3 regions of the Sporolactobacillus pectinivorans genome follow, and region 1 is predicted to be linked to each of the others. Evidence: predicted binding sites of a transcription regulator. Region 1 holds the regulator's gene; each other region holds the start of a gene.

Region 1 (2,207 bases):
GTGAAGCGGTTGAGCTGGGCGGAAGCAGTGTCCGGACTTTTGTAAACAGCCAGGGTCATATGGGCCTTTTTCAGCAGAAGCTGGAAGTATACGGCCGTGAAGGAATGCCCTGTGTCCGCTGCGGCACTGCGATTGAAAAAATGAAAGTTAATGGCCGCGGTACACATTTCTGCCCGAAATGCCAGAAGAGAAGGAAAAAATAATGCTGAAAATCGGACTGACCGGAGGGATAGCCAGCGGCAAAAGCACTGTATCGGACTGGCTGAGAAACCACAACTATCATTTGATCGATGCCGACCGGATCGCTCGCGATGTTGTTATCCCCGGCAGCGAAGGGCTGAGACGGATTGCCGCCGTCTTTGGTGACAGGATCTTGCTTGAAGACGGAAGATTGAACCGCTCGAAGCTGGGCAACCTGATTTTTCATAATGAGGATCAGAGGAAAAATCTGAATCGGATGATTCATCCGCTGATTCGCACTGAGATGCGTAAGCAGCTTAAATTACTTGAAACTCTGGGGGCTCCTGTTGTGTTTCTGGATGTGCCGCTTTTATTTGAAGGCTCGTTTGAAGGTTGGACTGACAAAACGATCGTTGTTTATGCCACAAAAGACAACCAGATTCAGAGGCTGATGACCAGAAATAGTTTGACAAAGGCCGAAGCGCTGTCACGGATTAACACCCAGATGCCATTGGAGGAGAAGAAAAAGCGAGCGAGCGCGGTGATCGATAACAACGGAACAATTCGGGAAACTGAGGAACAACTGGTGAAACTGTTAAAACAATGGATGATCATGTGACAGATCGTTTAGATTTTAAACTCTTGGCCAGGCGGCCGCTTTTCATCCGGCCTCTGTTAGGATAAAATAAAATTATCATCCAAAACTGCGATTGAGGTGGGAATTATGCGCTGTCCAAGCTGTAAAAAAGATGGGACCAAAGTTCTGGACTCTCGTCCTGTGAACAGTGGAAGGGCGATCCGCAGACGGAGAGAATGCGAGTACTGCCACTATCGCTTTACTACATTTGAAAAAGTAGAAGAAATTCCGCTTGTTGTTGTAAAGAAAGAAGATGCCCGTGAAGCATTCAGCCGGGATAAAATATTGCGCGGATTAATTAAAGCCTGTGAAAAGCGCCCGGTTCCGCTTGAAGAGCTGGAACGTATTGCCAATCGAGTGGAAAAAGCGCTTCGTGATGAAGGACGTTCTGAAGTCAGGAGCCATGAAATCGGTGAACTGGTTATGAATGAGCTGGCAAAGGTGGACGAGGTTGCGTATGTGCGCTTTGCGTCGGTTTATCGGCAGTTTAAGGACATTAATGTCTTCGCACGGGAAATTCAGGAACTTAAGGACCAACTGGAAACAGAAAAAAACAACAGAAAAAACTCATAAAAGAGCCTGTTTAAAAAAGTGACGAGGGAGAACAGTCGCGGGCCAAAAATGCAACATCGTGTTACAACGCCTGCACCAGGTCATCCATGACCGTCGGAAGGTGGAGGCAGCGAAGTTGCGAGGGCCGGAGCGTAGATTGACGCTACATGAACTGGCACAGGATGTGCTGATTTCTGCGTTGTACACAGGACGTGTACGTATTAGCGAAAGATCCTTTTCCTATTAGCAGAAGATCCTTTTAACTGAGGAGGGCGTTGAGATTCGCCGCTGATCATTCGATGACTTTTTACGCCGCCTAAAAGAGTTTTTTCGAAGGGATGACGGAGAATTCGCTGCTAATCATTTAGTAGCTTTTTGAAGAAATTCGAAAATAAAATTGCCCGGGCTTAAACGTTTTTGGATTAAAAAGGCTGCGGGAATTTCGGGTTTTTCCAGATGCAGTTAATAACTGAGCTATAAAAAAGGGGGAACAGGCATGATTCAATCCTGGAAGGAGGTGCTGCCGGGTGACCGGTATGAAGTCAGGGCAGCAAGCCTGCTTTATTTTTATGATCAGAAAATCATTACCTGTCTCTATCAGCCGCTCATTGGAATCGAGGCAACCAGTTTGTACTTTACTTTCTGGCAGGAAAAAGATGCACAGGACGGTCATTTTTCAGTGACCCATCACCAGCTGATGGGGTTCATGAATCTTTCACTGGACCGGATACTGAAAGCCAGGAAGAAACTTGAAGCCGTCGGGTTGCTTCGGACATTGAAGAAGAAGCATTCAGATTCCGGCTTGTTTATTTATCAAATCCTTCCACCTCTGAAACCG
Region 2 (2,207 bases), 2.5 Mb from region 1:
AATTTCGGCACTCCTGCGGACATTTCCAGCCACCACATTTTTGCCGATCAAATTGCAAAGATCCGTGCAGTCAACGGAAGTCAGTTTTCGACCATAGGCCTCATTGAGGACGGTATTAATGGAATAGAGCATCTCAATAAATGGGGTTGGGCCTGCAGCTACACCGCCAAAACCATGAATTCTTTGTCCTTTTTCACGGATTTTCGTTACATCAATGATGACCCGTTCGGCTTTTCCTGTTGTTTTTGAAAAGTGGGAGTCGATCAGAAGGGCATTGGATTCAACCCATCCTTCCCGAGTATCCTGGGTCTCAGCAAACAGGGCTGATTCTCCTTCATGGGTACTGTACCACTCGTCAGCATCAACGGCACCCGCCTCAATTGCAGTACCATAATCCTTGTTTTTCTTACTGATCAGAACAACCAGTTCAATTTTCTGATCCACTTCAGGCATTTGGCTGATATTTTCTTCTACGACAGAAAAACCGACGCCTCCGCCCTTCATCAACTGATCGAACAGAAATGAGAAGGGCATGGATACGGCAGGCTGGTCTTTTTTGAGATAGTCAGGAACGATATGACTGTTTCCATAGGCCTGTGGGCGAATGGAAATGAACCAGCAGTTGTTCAGCGCATCACCGACTCTGTCCTGATAGTCCGTACCGGAGATCCACAGGTTGCGTCCGGAAGGCGTTGCGGCAAGACTGTAAATCAGTTTATAGAGTCGTTCCGCTTCATGCTGAAGTTCGTGATAAATTTCTGCCGGGACGGCTCCTGCTTGGATTCTTGGATCGAGATTGATGTTTCCCTCAACAACACGTTTGACCGTTTCATCCCAATTTTCCGATCTGTTTTTATCTTCAAGCCATCTGGCATAGGTCCTTTTATATGTAACCCACCCAAGCTCTCCCCAATGTGGTGTTACTTCGCTTTTGATTTTTTCAATGTAGGTATCTGACAGCTTAATTTGCATTTAATAATTCCTCCCATAAGTCACTTTTACAAGTATAACTATATATTGTGTATTTGTTAATATTATATATCCACATATAGAAAATAAGCAAAAATGTAATCCTTTTTAAATTAATATAATAGCGGGATCTATTGATGATCAAGATTATAAGGTGCGAGGCTACTTAAAGAGGTTTCATCCGATGCGCGCGGTATCGACCAGACGCTGCGGTTCAATCAATATAGAAACATCATAATGTTTTCATAAGAATTTTTCAAAGCAAAATCAATTCTGGAAAGATGTATGATTAAAAAAACATGTATAATACAGGTATTAGACCGCAGCAGGATAGGGGTGAACAAAATGTTGTTAGCTCCATTATTTGAAAATGATGTACCAGCGGCACTTCTCCGTCCTTAATGGAGTAAAGTGACTGCTTCTCTCCGTTAGGGCATTTATTGACCTAATTTGTTATACGGAGGGTACAAAAAATTGAAAAACACTTGGTTGGGTTCCCTATATTTAGCTTTAGCCGCCAGTATTTGGGGTGGTATGTATGTAGTTGTTAAAGTTGTTGTCTCAGTGATCCCGCCGATAGAACTTGTTTGGATGAGATATTGTGTTGCCTTTATTACACTTCTGGTCATTGGCGTAGTCACGCGGCAGTCATGGAGAATTCAAAAACGCGATCTTGTATTAGTGATACTCATTGGAATCATTGGAAACACGGTCTCAATCGTTACACAGGAATTTGGCACAATGTTTTCTTCGGCACAGATGGGGGCAATCATTACATCTTCTACACCGGCGTTTATGGTTACTTTTGCCTGGTTGCTGCTTAAAGAACGGCTGAATGTGAAGAAAATAGTGTCGGTTTGTTTGGCTACAATAGGCGTATTGCTTATTGTCGGAAACGGTCATATCAACGTGTCCGGTCAACTTGGCGGGATTTTCCTGCTGATTGCGGCTTTAACATGGGCGCTCATGTCTGTTCTCATAAAACGTGTCCCGAAAAGTTATTCATCAATTGAGATCACAAACTATTCAATTCTCGTTGCTATTGTCGTACTCACACCTTTTGTTTTCAGCCAGTTGCATGAAATAAATATTTCTGAGTTCATTCATCCGACGATTTGGGGCGGCGTTTTATATTTGGGCATTGTTTCAACCGCCTGTGGCTTTTTACTCTGGAATCGCGGATTACAGCTGTTGAACGCTTCAAGCGGCGGATTGTTTTTCTTTTTTCAGCCCTTAAT
Region 3 (2,207 bases), 1.6 Mb from region 1:
GCTGCGATGTGCTTTCAACGTAATTGATCGAGTTCAGGGAATCATCCGCCTCAATAAGAAAACAGGAGACCATTTCCCCTCTTCTTGCTTTTCCCGCATTGAGAAAGGTTGGTGTCGCCGGCTGATAGCGCTGTTCCATCATCGCCCGCATGAACCGGACAGCCCGGTCATAATCGCCTCTTGCGAGAAACAGAGAAGCGATTGAAACTCGTTCATCATAACGCTCAAGATAACGAGATTTGTCGTTGGTTCGCATCGCATAATCGCGGTAAAACTTGCTGGCCGCCATATAAGATTTGAATTCAAAATGATAGGCAGCCGCTGACCGATGAAGCGACTCAATCGCCGACTCATCGTATTCACCGAAAACATTATAGTAGAAATTGTTGTCAACAAGATAGTGGAGCCTGTCCAGAATACCTTTAAAATGAACGGTTTTCTGCCGGACTTCGTCCATATAGGTCTGAATCGCCTCATGATCTTTCTCCAGCTGGTAGAAACCGTTTTCTCCGCGCGTAAGCACCTCATTGTTCAGTTCAACGTAGGACTTCGGCTTGATCGCTTCGTTCAACAAATGTCCTCACCCTTTCCTGAAAATTTATAACATCGGCCGCTGTTCCTCCAAGTTCAAATTTATATAAAATCGGAACATGGTACGCCGCGGCAATAACGTCGGCTGCACGTGCAAAATTTCTTCCCCAGTTTCGGTTGCCACTCGCAGCGACAGCTCTGAGAAAGCGACCATTTTTCATTAAAAATTGTTTCACACTGTCCGGCGCATCGCCGAAACCAATCGTATTCGTCACAAGAATAAAAGGACGATCAACCGGATTCAGACTGTCGATCGGCTGAAAAGCCAGCCCTGTTTTTTCTAAAAAACGTTTGACATTTCCGGTCATGCTTTCGTATAAAATCATCATCGGCGGCCCTCCTGTTCAAAAAAGTGCTGCAATACCGGTTGCTTCTGAATTTCTCATCGTTTCAGAGGTTACCGTCGTCTTAGTACTACATATAGTTTATGCTTAATAATTTACCACAATATATAGTGAATCACAAGCCGTTTTATTCGTAATCAGCCGGTAACTTTTATATCATATGACAAGGAATCAGGTACTTCAATCCTTGGATTGGGCCGAAAAACAGAGGTATATTAAGCATTGTGCGGTATGTCACAACAAATGAGGATTGACTCTATTATTAGCAGAGTTTCAAAAAAAAGTTTAAAATATGTGACTGATTTTTCAGCAGCCGGAATTACAATTACTTTCTTCAGGCGTGGAAATATTTTATGTAAAGAAAACTTGCCGATTGGCAAGCCTTTAGGCAATGCCAGAGGCCTAGTTGCACTTACACTTTAATCCTTGAAATTTTTATACTTTCTTAAAGTGCAAAAAAAGGCCTGATCAACAGGCCCCCCAATTTTTGACTATTTTCTTTTTGCTGTTCCGCTGAATCCGATTATCTCTTTATTGTCCGGTTTGCTTACGATAAGAACCGTTTTTCCGTTCTTTTTGATCAGTCTCATGCTTTGTGTCAATTTTCCCCAAACCCCGGTTCCATCGCCATGCAGTGTAGCCCGTCTCATACACAATGTGTTATTTTTAATGACAGTGTCTTTCGATTTAACGTACGCGACTGCTGCCATTGGAGCATAATTATAGCTGATCGTGTCTTTGGTGATTAATATCTGATAGCTGGCATGTGTATTCACTTTACCGAGAATCCACGAACCTGTAAAATCATTATAAGTTGCAACACGTGATTTAGAAAGATCGCTGACATTGATATATCCTGACTTATTACTATATGTTACATGATAAAGGCCCCTACCCGGTTTATGGGCGAGATAAAACTTTGTGTTAACAGGCAAAATACGGGTGATTTTTGTGCCTTGTTTATTGCTGAAAAATGGTGTGCCTTGTACCGTATAATAGGTGATGGCTTTGGGAGCCGCTGCAGAAACAAACGATGAAAAACTCAAACTGGAAATTAAAAGTGCAACAATAATTAGGAATGCGGAAAACCGTTTTTTCATTTTAAAAACTCCTTTGTAATATAATTGTAATATAGATGAAGCAAATGTAATATACGTTCTTTTAACTTTTCCGTCAACTATAAAATGGGAATTGTAACCATTTAGACATTTATAATTTTTGTCGGTTAATGGTCTAGTCTGCTTTATTTTTTGCCCATTCCGCCTGTTTTTC

The links. The regulator NrdR, encoded in region 1, represses ribonucleotide reductase genes. The targets are predictions, from matches to a motif close to AACACNATATATNGTGTT.
Region 2: a site for NrdR is predicted at 1,007-1,024, ahead of nrdJ (ribonucleoside-triphosphate reductase, adenosylcobalamin-dependent). Genes of this name have one in related genera too.
Region 3: a site for NrdR is predicted at 1,033-1,050, ahead of nrdI (class Ib ribonucleoside-diphosphate reductase assembly flavoprotein NrdI). Genes of this name have one in related genera too.

What each region holds. Positions count from the first base shown of each region.
Region 1 is NZ_NXGA01000001.1:3,138,448-3,140,654, reverse strand. Features, by position in the region: gene mutM (DNA-formamidopyrimidine glycosylase) at 1-203, shown strand, start outside; gene coaE (dephospho-CoA kinase) at 200-799, shown strand; gene nrdR (transcriptional regulator NrdR) at 905-1,390, shown strand; gene COP04_RS15415 (replication initiation and membrane attachment family protein) at 1,866-2,207, shown strand, end outside.
Region 2 is NZ_NXGA01000001.1:609,207-611,413, forward strand. Features, by position in the region: gene nrdJ (ribonucleoside-triphosphate reductase, adenosylcobalamin-dependent) at 1-972, opposite strand, end outside; gene COP04_RS03245 (DMT family transporter) at 1,444-2,207, shown strand, end outside.
Region 3 is NZ_NXGA01000001.1:1,544,443-1,546,649, reverse strand. Features, by position in the region: gene nrdE (class 1b ribonucleoside-diphosphate reductase subunit alpha) at 1-574, opposite strand, end outside; gene nrdI (class Ib ribonucleoside-diphosphate reductase assembly flavoprotein NrdI) at 537-920, opposite strand; gene COP04_RS07415 (hypothetical protein) at 1,427-2,035, opposite strand.